One region of the Lysobacter sp. TAB13 genome, then DNA from elsewhere that is predicted to be linked to it. Evidence: riboswitches for the same ligand, from Rfam matches in the RefSeq annotation. Region 1 holds a riboswitch; the other holds the start of a gene.
What was found. A riboswitch is a leader RNA that binds a small molecule or an ion and turns the genes downstream of it on or off. The one in region 1 is predicted to bind S-adenosylhomocysteine.
Positions count from the first base shown of each region.

Region 2: linked by a shared signal. The riboswitch ahead of AB4Y92_RS03200 (ATP-grasp domain-containing protein) and the one ahead of ahcY (adenosylhomocysteinase) in region 1 are both predicted to bind S-adenosylhomocysteine.

Region 1 covers NZ_JBFRDR010000017.1:71,740-78,717, reverse strand. Annotated here, with positions in the region: gene ahcY (adenosylhomocysteinase) at 303-1,748, opposite strand; S-adenosyl-L-homocysteine riboswitch at 1,825-1,901, opposite strand; gene AB4Y92_RS18695 (prolyl oligopeptidase family serine peptidase) at 2,212-4,794, shown strand; gene AB4Y92_RS18690 (DUF3955 domain-containing protein) at 4,835-5,209, opposite strand; gene AB4Y92_RS18685 (XVIPCD domain-containing protein) at 5,603-6,571, shown strand; gene metK (methionine adenosyltransferase) at 6,679-6,978, opposite strand, start outside.
Region 2 covers NZ_JBFRDR010000002.1:87,896-94,873, reverse strand. Annotated here, with positions in the region: gene AB4Y92_RS03210 (hypothetical protein) at 1-273, opposite strand, end outside; gene ggt (gamma-glutamyltransferase) at 445-2,193, shown strand; S-adenosyl-L-homocysteine riboswitch at 2,772-2,851, shown strand; gene AB4Y92_RS03200 (ATP-grasp domain-containing protein) at 2,927-3,847, shown strand; gene AB4Y92_RS03195 (gamma-glutamylcyclotransferase family protein) at 3,964-4,317, shown strand; gene AB4Y92_RS03190 (XVIPCD domain-containing protein) at 4,482-5,822, opposite strand; gene AB4Y92_RS03185 (hypothetical protein) at 5,812-6,453, opposite strand; gene AB4Y92_RS03180 (DUF4189 domain-containing protein) at 6,899-6,978, opposite strand, start outside.

The sequences.
Region 1 (6,978 bases):
GAGGAGGGGGCGTTTCGCTTCCTGGTCGGCGAACGACAAGCGGGTAGAGCAAATCCCCCCTGCCCCCCTTTTTCAAAGGGGGGAACAGCAACGGCAACGGCAACGGCTGCAGCAACGGCGAGTGCGGGGGAGTCGTCGCCCTTGTGAAAATTCGCCCCCTTTGAAAAAGGGGGCTGGCGCTTGCGTGCTGTGCTTCAGACGAATCCAGCCGCGCCGGGGGATTTGCTTCGGCGCAACGAAAAAAACGGGCGCCCGAAGGCGCCCGTCTGTCATCGCACTAACCCGCCCGACGGCGGAGCCGATCAGTAGCGGTAATGATCCGGCTTGTACGGACCGTCCACCGACACGCCCAGGTACTTGGCCTGGTCGTCGGTCAGGGTGGTCAGTTTCACGCCGATCTTTTCCAGGTGCAGGCGCGCGACTTCTTCGTCGAGCTTCTTCGGCAGGATGTAGACCTTGGCCTCGTAGCTGTCCTTGTTCGCCCACAGGTCGATCTGCGCAAGCGTCTGGTTGGAGAACGAGTTCGACATCACGAAGCTCGGATGGCCGGTGGCGCAGCCCAGGTTCACCAGGCGGCCTTCGGCCAGCAGGAAGATCGAGTTGCCGTTGGCGAAGGTGTACTTATCGACCTGCGGCTTGATGTTGAGGTGCTTGGCGCCGGAAGCAACCAGCGCATCGACCTGGATCTCGTTGTCGAAGTGGCCGATGTTGCAGACGATGGCCTGGTCCTTCATGCCCTGCATGTGAGCCAGGGTCAGCACGTCCTTGTTGCCGGTGGTGGTGACGTAGATGTCGCCGCGGCCGAGGGTGCTTTCCACCGTGTTGACTTCGAAGCCTTCCATCGCCGCCTGCAGGGCGTTGATCGGGTCGATCTCGGTGACCACGACGCGGGCGCCGTAAGCGCGCAGCGAGTGGGCCGAGCCCTTGCCGACGTCGCCGTAGCCGCACACCACAGCGACCTTGCCGGCCAGCATCACGTCCATCGCGCGCTTGAGGCCGTCGGCCAGCGACTCGCGGCAGCCGTACAGATTGTCGAACTTCGACTTGGTGACCGAGTCGTTGACGTTGATCGCCGGGACCAACAGGCCGCCGGCTTCGGCCAGCTGATACAGACGGTGCACGCCGGTGGTGGTTTCTTCCGACACGCCCTTCCAGTCGCGCACGACGGTGTGCCAGAAGCCCGGACGCTCGGCGTGCACGCGCTTGAGCAGGTTCTTGATCACCTGTTCTTCGTGGTTGCCCGACGGGGTGTTGACCCAGCCGTCGCCGTTTTCGAGCTCATAGCCCTTGTGGATCAGCAAGGTGACGTCGCCGCCGTCGTCCACGACCAGCTGCGGGCCGAGGTGCTTGTCGCTTCCGCTGCCCGGGAAGGTCAGCGCGGCGAGGGTGCAATCCCAGTATTCCTCCAGCGACTCGCCTTTCCAGGCGAACACCGGCGTGCCGCTGGCGGCGATCGCCGCGGCGGCGTGGTCCTGGGTCGAGAAGATGTTGCACGAGGCCCAGCGCACGTCGGCGCCGAGGTCGCGCAGGGTCTCGATCAGCACCGCGGTCTGGATGGTCATGTGCAGCGAGCCGGTCACGCGCACGCCCTTGAGCGACTGGGCGACGGCGTACTTCTTGCGGATCGACATCAGGCCCGGCATTTCGTGCTCGGCGATGTCGATTTCCTTGCGGCCCCAATCGGCCAGGGAAATGTCGGCGACCTTGTAATCGCCTTCGGTCGAGAAGGTCTTGGGTACTGCGTTCATTGGGAGGAGCTCCAGTTCTTTGGGGAGCCGGCGGGATGCCGGGTCCGGCGAGCCTCGGCGGGGAACACCGATGGACTCAAACCGGGCGCCGTTGGGGCCTACACCTCGCCGAGCCTGGCCGTGGCGTTCACGGTCGCAGCGCCCCTCGGCGGGTTGAGCGCACAGTATATCGCGGCGCCCGTGGCGGCCGCACGACATGGTCCGCGCGGGCGCGCTGAATCCGCCCCGGGAACCCATGCCGGGCCGCCGATTACTCGCGCCGGGGCCCGCGCCGGCAAGGGCTTTGCACGGTCTGCCGGCATGGGCGCATCCGCCGCCGCCGGGCCCGCGGGCGGCCCCAATGGCATACGCCGGCGGTCGTGGCCGCGGGCTAAGCTCGGGCGGGCGCTGCGCACGCCCTGCGGCCGCGCCGGCCGCCGGGCGGGGCCGCAGCCGACGTTCATTCTTTGAGGATCGCATCGATATGAAATCCAACGCGCGAGGTTCCGGCCGCGACGGCCTGCTTTCGCCCAGCCGCCGTCGCGGCGGCCTGCTGCTGAGCCTGCTGGCGCCGGCCCTGGCGCTGGCGCTGCTGTCGCCGGATGCGTCGGCGCGCACCGCCAAGCCCGCTGCCGCGCCCGCGCCGCAGGCGATGGCCGACGGCTACCAACTGCCGCCCAAGCCATTGCAGGCCATTGTCGATGCGCCGCGGCCGCCGACGATGTTCCTCAGCCCACGCCGCGACACCATGGCGATGGTGCAAACGCCATCGCTGCCGGGCATCGCCGTGGTCGCACAGCCCGAACTCAAGCTCGCCGGCCTGCGCATCCATCCGCGCGTGCACGCGCAAAGCCGCTTCAGCTTCGGCGCCGGACTGAGCCTGCTCGATGTCGAAAGCGGCAAGCGCCTGGAGATCGAAGGCCTGCCCTCGCCGTTGTCGCTGGCGACCCTGCAGTGGTCGCCGGATCAACGCTGGATCGCCTTCAACCGCGTCGATGCCGCCAGCGGCGCCAACGAGTTGTGGCTGGTCGAACGCGAAACCCGCCACGCCCGCAAGTTGGTGTCCGGGCTCAACACCGTCGGCGGCAACGGCTACGCGTGGATGCCCGACAGCCGCCGCCTGCTGATCCAGTTGCAGGCCGAAGGGCAGGGCGCGCCGCCCGCCGGCGACGCCGCTCCGACCGGCCCGGCCGCGCAGGAAACCCAGGCCAGCCAGACCGTGCGCCAGATCCGCACCTACCAGGATCTGCTGCGCAACGAAAACGACGCGCGCGTGTTCGAGTACTACCTACGTTCGCAATTGGCCACGGTCGATCTGACCGGCCAGGTCGCCAAGGCCGGGTTGCCCGCGCTGTACACCGAAGCCGCGCCGTCCCCGGACGGCCGCCACGTGCTGGCGATCAAACTGGAACGCCCGTTCTCGTACCAAGTGCCGGCGTCGATGTTCGCCCACCGCATCGAAGTGCTGAGCCCCGACGGCAAGTTCGAACACGAAGTCGCCCGCGTGCCCTTGATCGACGGCCTGCCCACCGGCAACGACGCGGTGCCGGTCGGCGTGCGCGATATCGACTGGCGCAGCGACGCGCCGGCGACCCTGGTCTGGGCCGAAGCCCAGGACGGCGGCGATCCGGCGCGCACGGCCGAGGTCCGCGACGCGGTGCTGATGCAGGCCGCGCCGTTCGAAAATCCGCCGCAGACCATCGCGCGCCTGGGCTCGCGCTTCGAACGCGCGCGCTGGAGCGACGGCGATCTGGCGCTGGTCGATGAATTCTGGTGGAAGACGCGCAAGGCCAGGCAGTGGCGGATCGCCCCGGATCACGGCGACCGCGAGCCGGAGCTGGTGTTCGAAGGCTCCAGCGAAGACCGCTACAACGCGCCGGGCGACCCGCTGATGCAGCGCGATGCGAACGGCTTCGAACGCTTGTTGCGATCCAGCGATGGCGCCAGCCTGTACTACGCCGGCGACGGCGCATCGAGCGAGGGCGATCGCCCCTTCGTCGATCGCCTGAATCTGGTCGACAAGCAGAAAACCCGCTTGTTCCACTCGCAGGCGCCGTACTACGAAAAGCCGCTGATGCTGATCGACGACGCCGGCACGCGCCTGCTGACGATGCGCGAATCGCCGACCGAACCGGCCAACCTCAACCTGCGCGATCTGAGCCAGGCCGACGCCAAGCCGCGCGCGCTGACTCAGTTTCCGCATCCCACCCCGCAGCTGCGCGATATCAAGAAAGAGCAGATCCGCTACAAGCGCAGCGACGGCGTCGAGCTGACCGCCAACCTGTACCTGCCGCCCAACTACGACGCCAAGCGCAACGGCCCGCTGCCGATGCTGATGTTCGCGTATCCGGCCGAATTCAAATCCGCCGACGCGGCCAGCCAGGTCACCGGTTCGCCTTATCGCTTCAACGCGGTGAGTTACTGGGGCCCGCTGCCGTATCTGGCGATGGGTTATGCCGTGCTCGACAACCCGTCGATGCCGATCGTCGGCGAAGGCGATCGCGAGCCCAACGACACCTACATCCAGCAGCTCACCGCCGACGCCCAGGCCGCGATCGACGAAGTGGTGCGCCGCGGCGTCGCCGACCGTAACCGCATCGCCATCGGTGGCCATTCCTACGGCGCGTTCATGACCGCCAACCTGCTCGCGCACACGCGTTTGTTCAAGGCCGGCATCGCCCGCAGCGGCGCCTACAACCGCACGCTGACGCCGTTCGGTTTCCAGTCCGAGGAACGCAATTACTGGCAGGCGCAGACCACTTACGAGGCGATGTCGCCGTTCAACTTCGCCAACCAGATCAAGGACCCGCTGCTGCTGATCCACGGCGAGCAGGACAACAACTCCGGCACCTTCCCGATCCAGAGCGAGCGCCTGTTCGCCGCGATCAAGGGCCTGGGCGGCAAGGCCCGGCTGGTGATGCTGCCCAACGAAGCCCACGCCTATCGCGCGCGCGAATCGATCATGCAGTTGCTGGCCGAGACCAACCGTTGGCTGGATCTGTACGTGAAGAACGCCAAGCCGGAAGCGCCGGCCTCGGCCAAGAGCGCATCGCCCGCGGCGAAATAAGCGCGGCGGCCGCGGGGTGCGTTCGCGTTCCGCGGCCGCGTCAACGCGTCCGTCGCGCCGGAGCGCGCAGCAATGCGCGAACGCCGGCGACGATCGCGAGCAGCGCGCCTGTGAAGATCAGCAGCCAACCGATCGGCAGCAGGGCGAAGGGCTCGTGCAGGAAGCCTTGTTCGTCGATGGTCGAACCGATCAGGCCGAACGCGAGCAAGCAGCCGCCGCCCAATGCGAGCAGCGCGAGCGACAGCGTGGACAGTGAAAATAAACGGGTCATGGCGGGTTCCTGCGAGTGGGGACGTCGGATCGCGGCGATGTCGGCGCGCAGTGCGGCGACATCGGTATCGCGACGTTTCGCAGGTTGATTGGCGCTTGTGGGCTGGGGATGAAGCCAGGGTGAGGCGGCGCGGCGACGGTTCATGCGCGTCGCGATGGCGCGATCGATTCGTAGTGGCGGTGGTCACGGCGCAGAGCGGAGCCGTCGTCGCTCAGATCATGAACAAAAAAGCGGTTCCGCAGCCTTTTCCCGCAGCGATGCCGCGTTCGCGAAACGAATCGAACATTCGCAACTGCGACGCCGCCCGTGAGATTCGAATTATGTTAGCCACGACCTGGGGCCGCTCCCAGGTTTGACGATGAGCCGTGCGTCCTGCTGAGCGATCGGGTTCGCTCACCCAAGTTCACCGCCGCTCGCGCGGTGAAGGAGAAGGCCGCTGTTGCGGCCTTTTTCCGTGTTGGTGTTGAGGCTCGCGAATCGTCGCCGGATTACAGGCGCGATCGCGTTGCGAATTCCACTTCAACACGCGAGGGTAGGATGACCAACAAGGTCAAGGTCGGCATAGACGAATGGTTGGCGGGCGATGCGGGTCGGGTCAGCCTGATGACCGATGGTTTGAGCGGTTGCGTCGCGGTGGCGCTGGCGGGCAACGGCAAGGTCGCGCTGTCGCACGTGTCTTCGGAGTGCAACAGCGAAGAGCAATGGGCGAAGTACAAGCCCAAGCTCGACAGCGCGCTGGAGGCCTCGGGCCTGGGCACCTTGAGCGGACAGTCGGCGGTGCTGGTCTGCAATCAGGGCGGCGATGCCACCGGCTCGTCGGCGTTCTTGCCCGGCAAGCTCAAGACCTGGCTCGAGAGCAAGGGCATGAACGTGGAGATTCGCCAGGACAGCGGTTGCTCCATCGCCGCGACCGGTTGCGGCCTGAAGAAGAACGCGAACGGCGACGACTACCGCTACGGATATCAGAACTCGATGACGCCGGGCGTGGAGTTGTCGCACGACGGTCGTCTGGTCAAGCCCATCCCGGCCGGCGAAAAGCACCCATTGCCGGTGGATCTCGCCTACCGTGGCACCTCTCTGGACGCCGCGCCTACCGCGGAGCGGGCCGCGCATCCGCAGCATGCGTTGTACGAGCAGATATTCAGCAAGATTCCGCCCGGGCGGGTCAACGAAGAAAGCGCGGAAGACCTGAAGTATTCCGAACACGCCCGCAACCTGGCCGCGGCGCTGACGGTGGAATGCGTGCGCAAGGGGATCGGCTCGGTGGATAGCCTGGCGTTTTCGGGCGAAGGAAACTACACCCGGGCCTTCGCCGTCAACGGCAGCGCCGAGCGGCCCGAGTTGATGCGCCAGGTCAGCGTCGATCTGAACGCCACCATGGACAAATCGATGGCCGCGCTGAGCGGCGAAGCCTCCCGGCTGCATAACGAACGGGTACAGCAAGCCGCGCAGACGCCGACGCTCACACCGACGGTGGAGGTGGCGACGTCGAGCAAGACGATGTAGGCGGAGCGAACGCTGTCGGGCGGGCGCGGCATTGCACCGCGCGCCCCGCAAAAGAAAACGGAGCGCCGAAGCGCTCCGTTTTCGTCGATCGGGCCGGGCCGGGCGGCTTACTTCTTCAGCCCGGCATCCTTGCGCAGCTCGTCGGCCTTGTCGGTCTTTTCCCACGAGAACGCGGTCGCGGTGTGCTTCTTGCCGGCGCCGTCGACGTAGCTGACTTCCTTCGGCTTGCGGCCGAAGTGGCCGTAGGCGGCGGTCAGCTGGTACACCGGGTGGATCAGGTCGAGCATCTTCACGATGCCGTACGGACGCAGGTCGAAGTGCTTGCGGATCAGCTTCTCGATCTTGTCGTCGCTGATCTTGCCGGTGCCGAAGGTGGTGACCGAGATCGAGGTCGGCTCGGCCACGCC
Region 2 (6,978 bases), on a different contig from region 1:
GACCGCCTGCGACAGCTCGGCCATCTGCAGGTCGATCGGCTGCGAATCCTTGCCGCGCAGTTGCTGATCGAACGACAGCGGATCGGGCGCGGCGTTCGCCGCCGGCCCCGGCCGCGCGTTCACGCCCAGCAGTTGCGGGTGATAGCTGGCTTCCAGGGTGAACGGACCGGCCTCGGGCTGCAGCGGCGGCAGCGGCTGCGCCGCGGGCGGCAGCACCTCGGCCGGGTTCTGCCAGTTGGGTTGAAGCTGGGTCGGCTGCAGCTGGACGCTCATCTGGTGCTACTCCCCGGTCGCTTGATCGCAAACCTACGCGGCCGTACGCGCAGGCGACAACTGGGGCGGACCCGAGGAACGCGCATTCATGTTCGACCGACCTCGACCTTCGGCCTACGCGGGCGGGCGCATGCCTGCGCTATCGTCGGCGTTCATCTGGAGAGACCCGCAATGTCATCACCGAACACCGCACCGCGTCGCCGCACGGCGTTGCTCGCGCCGCTCGCGCTCGCCCTGGCCTGCGTCTTCGCCCTGCCCTCCACCGCCAGCGCCGCCGACCGCATCAGCGGCAAGCCCTTCGCCACCCGCAGCGAGGTCTACGCGCCGCACGCGATGGCCGCGACCTCGCATCCGCTGACCACGCAGATCGCGCTGGACGTGATGAAGGCCGGCGGCAGCGCGGTGGACGCGGCGATCGCCGCCAATGCCGCGCTCGGGCTGATGGAGCCCACCGGCAGCGGAGTCGGCGGCGATCTGTTCGCGATCGTGTGGGATCCGAAAACCAAAAAACTATACGGCTACAACGGCTCGGGCCGTTCGCCCAAGTCGCTGACCCTGGCCGAATTCCAGAAACGCGGCCTCAAGGAAATCCCGCCGACCGGGCCGCTGCCGGTGACCGTGCCCGGCGCGGTCGACGGCTGGTTCGCCCTACACGAACGCTTCGGCCGCAAGCCGATCGCCGAAGACCTGGCGCCGGCGATCCGCTACGCCCGCGAAGGCCATCCGGTGCACGAGGTAATCGCCTACTACTGGAACGCCTCGGTGCCCAAGTTGTCGAAGTGGCCCGGCTTCAAGGAGCAGTTCACCATCGACGGCCGCGCCCCGCGCGTGGGCGAGATGTGGAAGAACCCGAATCTGGCCAACACCCTGGAACAGATCGCCAAGGGCGGCCGCGACGCGTTCTACAAGGGCGACATCGCCCGCACCATCGATGCTTACTTCAAGGCCAACGGCGGGTTCCTGAGTTACGAGGATCTGGCTTCGCACCACGGCGAGTGGGTCGAGCCGGTCAGCAGCAATTACCGCGGCTACGACTTATGGGAACTGCCGCCCAACGGCCAGGGCATCGCCGCCCTGCAGATCCTCAATATTCTGGAAGCCTACGACCTGAAGTCGTACGGCTTCGGCAGCGTCGAACACGTGCACTTGTTCACCGAGGCCAAGAAGCTCGCCTTCGCCGACCGCGCGCGCTGGTACGCCGACCCGGCGTTCGAAAAATCCTCGCCGGTGGCCAAGCTGATCTCCAAGGACTACGCCGCGCAGCGGCGCAAGCTGATCTCGATGGACAAGGCCCTGCGCGAAGTGCAGCCGGCCACGCCCCAGCAGCTCGATCAGGGCGACACCATCTACATGACCGTGGCCGATGCCGACGGCATGATGGTGTCGCTGATCCAATCCAACTACCGCGGCATGGGCAGCGGCATGGCGGCGCCGGGGCTGGGTTTCATCTTCCAGGACCGCGGCGAGCAGTTCGTGCTCAAGGAAGGCCATCCCAATTCCTTCGCCCCGGGCAAGCGCCCGTTCCACACCATCATTCCCGCGTTCGTGACCAAGCAGGGTAAGCCGTGGCTGTCGTTCGGCGTGATGGGCGGTGCGATGCAGCCGCAGGGCCATGCGCAGATCCTGATGAACCTGATCGACTTCGGCATGAACCTGCAGGAAGCCGGCGACGCACCGCGCATCCAGCACGACGGCTCGACCGAACCGGCCGGGCAGGCGGAGGCGATGAGCGACGGCGGCGAGGTGGATCTGGAAACCGGATATCCGTACGAAACCATTCGCGAGCTGATGCGGCGCGGGCATAGCGTGCGCACGGCGCTGGGGCCTTATGGCGGGTATCAGGCGATCATGGTAAATCCCAACGGCGGGTATGTCGGGGCGAGTGAGTCGCGTAAGGATGGGCAGGCGGCTGGGTATTGATCGGAAAGGTTGAGGTGAATGCAGTGCGCTGACGGTTTGCATTGGCGCGATTCGTTTGGCTTCGGCTCGATGCCGTGGCTTCCCTCGTCCCAAGAGATGTCGCCCTTTCAAGAGCGAGTTCCCCCCTTTGAAAAAGGGGGGCCAGGGGGGATTCGCTTTTGCTCTTGCTCGTCATTCCCGCGAACGCGGGAATCCAGTGCCTTTCGTGCGAGAACGTTTGAAGTCGCTAGATTCCCGCGTTCGCGGGAATGACGGTCTGGAAGGACCACGTTGAAGTCTCTGGATTCCCGCCTTCGCGGGAATGACGGTCTGGAAAGATGCCGCTGAAGCCTCAGCACTCCCATCTCGCGCGAACGCCCGCTTCACCGCAACACACTCAAGCCCGCGCGCATCCAAACAGCGCCAAATTCTTGCACCCATCCAAACCCGCGCGCGAAGCTTTCGCCATTTCGCGCCGTCGCCGCGATCGCGCGCCGAATCGGGTTGACACATCGCGACCGCCTGTCGAACCATTGGTCCCGCATCGCCCGCAACGCGATGCATTCCACGCGCCGCCGGCCCTCGGCCGCGGCGCGATCCGGGCCGAGGGGTGCTGCGACGGAGTCCACACGCTCCGCCACGCTCGATCCGCGATGCCGAGCAAGGGCGCCCTCCCGATCAAGGAGGCGTTATGCCTGCGTCCAATGTTCCCACTCCCGGTTCCGTCTCTCCCACCGCCGTATCGGGCGACCCCATGCCGATCCCATCGCCGCACTTCGATCCACCGCTGTCCATCGCCTTGGTCACCTCGCAAGTCCATCCCGACATCGACGACGACGACCACGGCCTGGTCGCCGCGCTGCGCGCGCACGGCATCGAGTCCACCCCGCGCATGTGGAACGACCCGTCGGTGGACTGGTCCGCGTTCGATGCGCTGCTGGTGCGCAGCACCTGGGATTATTTCCAGCACTACACCGAGTTTCTCGGCTGGTACGCGCGCATCGCCGAGCTCGGCGCGGTCATCGTCAATCCGCTACCGCTGCTGATCTGGAACAGCGACAAGCGCTATCTGCTCGATCTGGCGAAACTCGACGTGCCGATCATCCCGACCACGCTGGCGCGCGGCGCCGAGCTGGAAACGGCGCTGGCGTCGATGAGCGGCGAGGTCGTGGTCAAGCCCAGCGTGAGCGGCGGCGCCTGGCATACCGTGCGCGGCCGCGTCGGCAGCGCCGAGTTCCAGCAAGCGCTCGCGAGCCTGCCGCGCGAGCTCGACTATCTGGTGCAGCCGTTCATGCCGCAGATCGTCGAGGAAGGCGAGTGGTCGCTGCTGTTCTTCGGCGGCGTCTACAGCCACGCCGTGCTCAAGAAGCCCGGCAGCGACGACTACCGCGTGCAGACCTATTTCGGCGGCACCGCCGATGTCACCGCGCCGAGCCCGCACATTCTCGCCTCGGCGCAGCGCGCACTGCAGGCGGTGGCTGAACTGGGCCATCGCGATCAAGCCTACGTGCGCGTGGACGGCGTCGTGGACGCAGGCGTGTTCCGGATCATGGAGCTGGAATTCATCGAGCCGTTCCTGCACTTGCGCGCGCATCCGCCGGCCGCGACCTTGTTCGCCGCGCAGTTGGCGCAGCGCTGGCAGACCTTGCGCAAGTCCGCGGCCGCCGAGGCCTGAGGCTGCAGCACCGCGTCATCGTCACGGCGTGCGCGCCGTGGCGATGACGCGATCGCCGATGCGGTCCGCGCCCGAGCCGCGTATCGTCGTATCGACTTCGCCGCAATGGAGCCCTCATGAGCGACAGCTTCGTCGTCCGCCTGTTTTCCTACGGCACCCTGCAATTGCCGTCGGTGCAGCAAGCCACCTTCGGCCGCGCCTTGCAGGGCGAGGCCGACGCCTTGGTCGGCTATCGCCGCACGATGGTCAAGATCGACGACCCGCAAGTGGTCGCGACCAGCGGCGAGGCCTACCACCCCATCGTCGAAGCCAGCGGCGACGCGAACGATCGCGTGGACGGCACGGTGTTCGCCATCAGCGCCGAAGAACTCGCCCGCGCCGACGATTACGAGGTGGACGACTACGAGCGCGTCGAAGCGGCGTTGGCGTCGGGCCGGCAGGCGTGGGTGTACGTGAAGCGCGTGCGCTGAGCCACGGCTCGAGCGGACTCATACCGAGCGCGTGGCGGAAATAATCGGCGCAGCCAGTTCCGTCGCAGTGGCGTCATGCACAGCCAGGAATGAAATCGGAACACGAAGCGCTCCTGGCCGTCCCTTGCAGGGCGGTGCGGCCGAGGCCGGGCTGGAGAGGAAACTTAGACGGTGTGGGGCGCTTGGCTTCGGGTTTGTTCCTGGCTTTGCTCTTGAACCAAAGCCGCCCGTTGCTCAGCCGCCGCCAGCTTTTGGAAAGACACTTCGACGGGAATCTGCGCGGCGATCACGGTGTTCACATGAGCACGTTTGTGCGCCGGATCGTGCAGCTCGCCCTGTACCGCGAAGACATCGGTTCCGGCCGGCGTGTTGCGGCCCGGAACCACATGGTTGATCTGCTCCAGCCCCGCCAGTCGCGAACTCACCAGCAGCGCTGCCGTGGTGCGCTCGGCGGTCGCATCCAGCGGACGTCCCTGTTCGGCGAAGACACGCCCGACACCCGCGTCGAGGGTGCTGTGCATCGAATGGTTCGGATGGTCGGGATGGCGCGGATCGGGTACACGGTTCTCCGGCGCAGGCACTGCACCGTGCGCGTCCTTGAACGGGCTTTCGGTCGCCTTCTCGGGCAGGCGCCGCCCGATCTCTTCGGCGATGCCCATCGGTCCACGCAGGACGGCCGACCCGATCGATGCGCCTTCCCGCGTGGCCCAAATGTCGCCACGGAACTTGTCGATCATGGGTTCAAAGCGATAGGCATTGACTCGGGCTTCGGGATCACGCAACACCGAGATGTCCTTCGTCTGCCCTGGCCCTGTATCGCGGAAATTGTGCAAGCTGTGCGACAGCGCGCCAGACGCCAAGGCCATCGGCAGGTTTCGCTCATCGGTGAGGCGCGCATCGTTGTTGGCGTAGCCCGCGACCGACAGCGTATTGATGTCGTGCCGGCTCGCGTACACCCGCACCTCGCCGAAGTGGTGGCTGCCGGAACTGACGAAGTCGGCGGCCATGACGTGGTTGACGACTTGATGGCCGCCTTCGGGGATGCGCATGTTCAGGTCGGCCGCGCCGTAGGCGTTGAAGGTCTCGCCTTGCAGGCCCAGCTTGGCGGCGGTGACCTGGGCCAGGCAGCCGCCGAGGGAGTGGCCCGTAACCGTGACAGGAGGAAGGCCTTTGGCTTCTGCTTTGTCCATGGCTCTACGCGTAAATTCAATCGCGTCTTCGGCCTGCTGGTTGGCACGCCGCCCCACCATACCGCCGTCCGCACGCAACACGTCGTCGATGAACTCGCGCGCGAATTCGGTACCACGGTGAGCGACGACGATTTCGCCAGTGTCCTCACGCTGAATCATCACGCCTTGGTAGCCAGATGACTTGTTGTCCGCTACCTCTAGTACGTTGAATGTAACGCCGCCGATGTCGATGTTGCGCTTACCATCCTTGCTAAACGGTGGCGGATCATAAGCAACTTCGGACAACTCTGCGTATTGCTGGCTACTAATCGTCATGACCCTGTTCCTTGGCCTCTAGCATGATGATGAAGGTGTTAGTTGGCTCGGTTTTGTACCTTGTCCTAAATTGCTCTTTCTTGAGGGCTGACTCGAATGCAAATACGGGGTCAGAGGGCTGGGTGCCATAAGAATCACGCCGGACATACAGGGAAATGGGCAGTTGATCGATAACCTCCGAATGGCCTATGTGTGCGACGAACTTCTGCTCTTTGGGATTGTTGGTCGGCTTCAATGTCAAGTTGACACTCTCGATTTCCCAAGTGCACACGCCCTTCCCGAAGTAATCTCTTTCGGCAACTGCATCCAGATACACATCGAACCGGTACTCGGCTTCTGAAATCCTGCGCAATGGCGGGACGACATCGAAACTGCTCGGGGTAGGGAATGTGCCTGAGAATGGCTCAGCATCGGGCATGCATTCCTGAGTGGGGCCCACCTTGTAACGGATGTCGGCCGAGGCGTCCTTGAACGGTCCTGGCGCCCCCTCGATCTTTGCGGTGACGACGTACTTCTGGCGCGGGTTGGGATTGCGCTCGTACTTCGGGTCCATGACCGCGTTGGAGCAGCCGGTTAGCATCACCGCCATTGCGATGAGTGCGAGGACAGCATGGGGCGCGTTCGGCTTCATCTGCGATTGACTCGATTCGTATGGCGCTGGTTGAAGGGCTGGGTTCCGAACGTCGCATCTCGCCTGCCGGCACCGGCTCAAAGCCAGACGGCGCCTGTGCTTGGACTCGACGCTCTGAAGCTAATAACAAAAGAACGAGTTCTGGATGCGTATCGCGCGGTGAACAGCGAGCGCGCGCCCTTTCCGAAGGGGCCAACCCACAACATCGGGAAAAGCAGCGCAAGCGGCCCTAATGGTACGGCCAAGAGGGCCGCGCTCTGACTGACGAAGCCCAGCAATGTTCCGTACTTCGCACGCGAATACAGCCCGCTTCCCACATGGTCCGGGACTGTCTTCAGCGCTTTTAGAGACTCCCAGCAGAAGCCTCCCAGGCACCCCATGGACATGGCGTGCAGAGCTGCTTGATGCCGTTTGATACTCATTGCGATGACTTTTCTTGATATGTTCAACGAACTCGAACAGGAAGGCTGCACCCACTGTAATAAATCCAGCATTCGCTTTCGCCGCTTTTGCTGCACGCTTGAC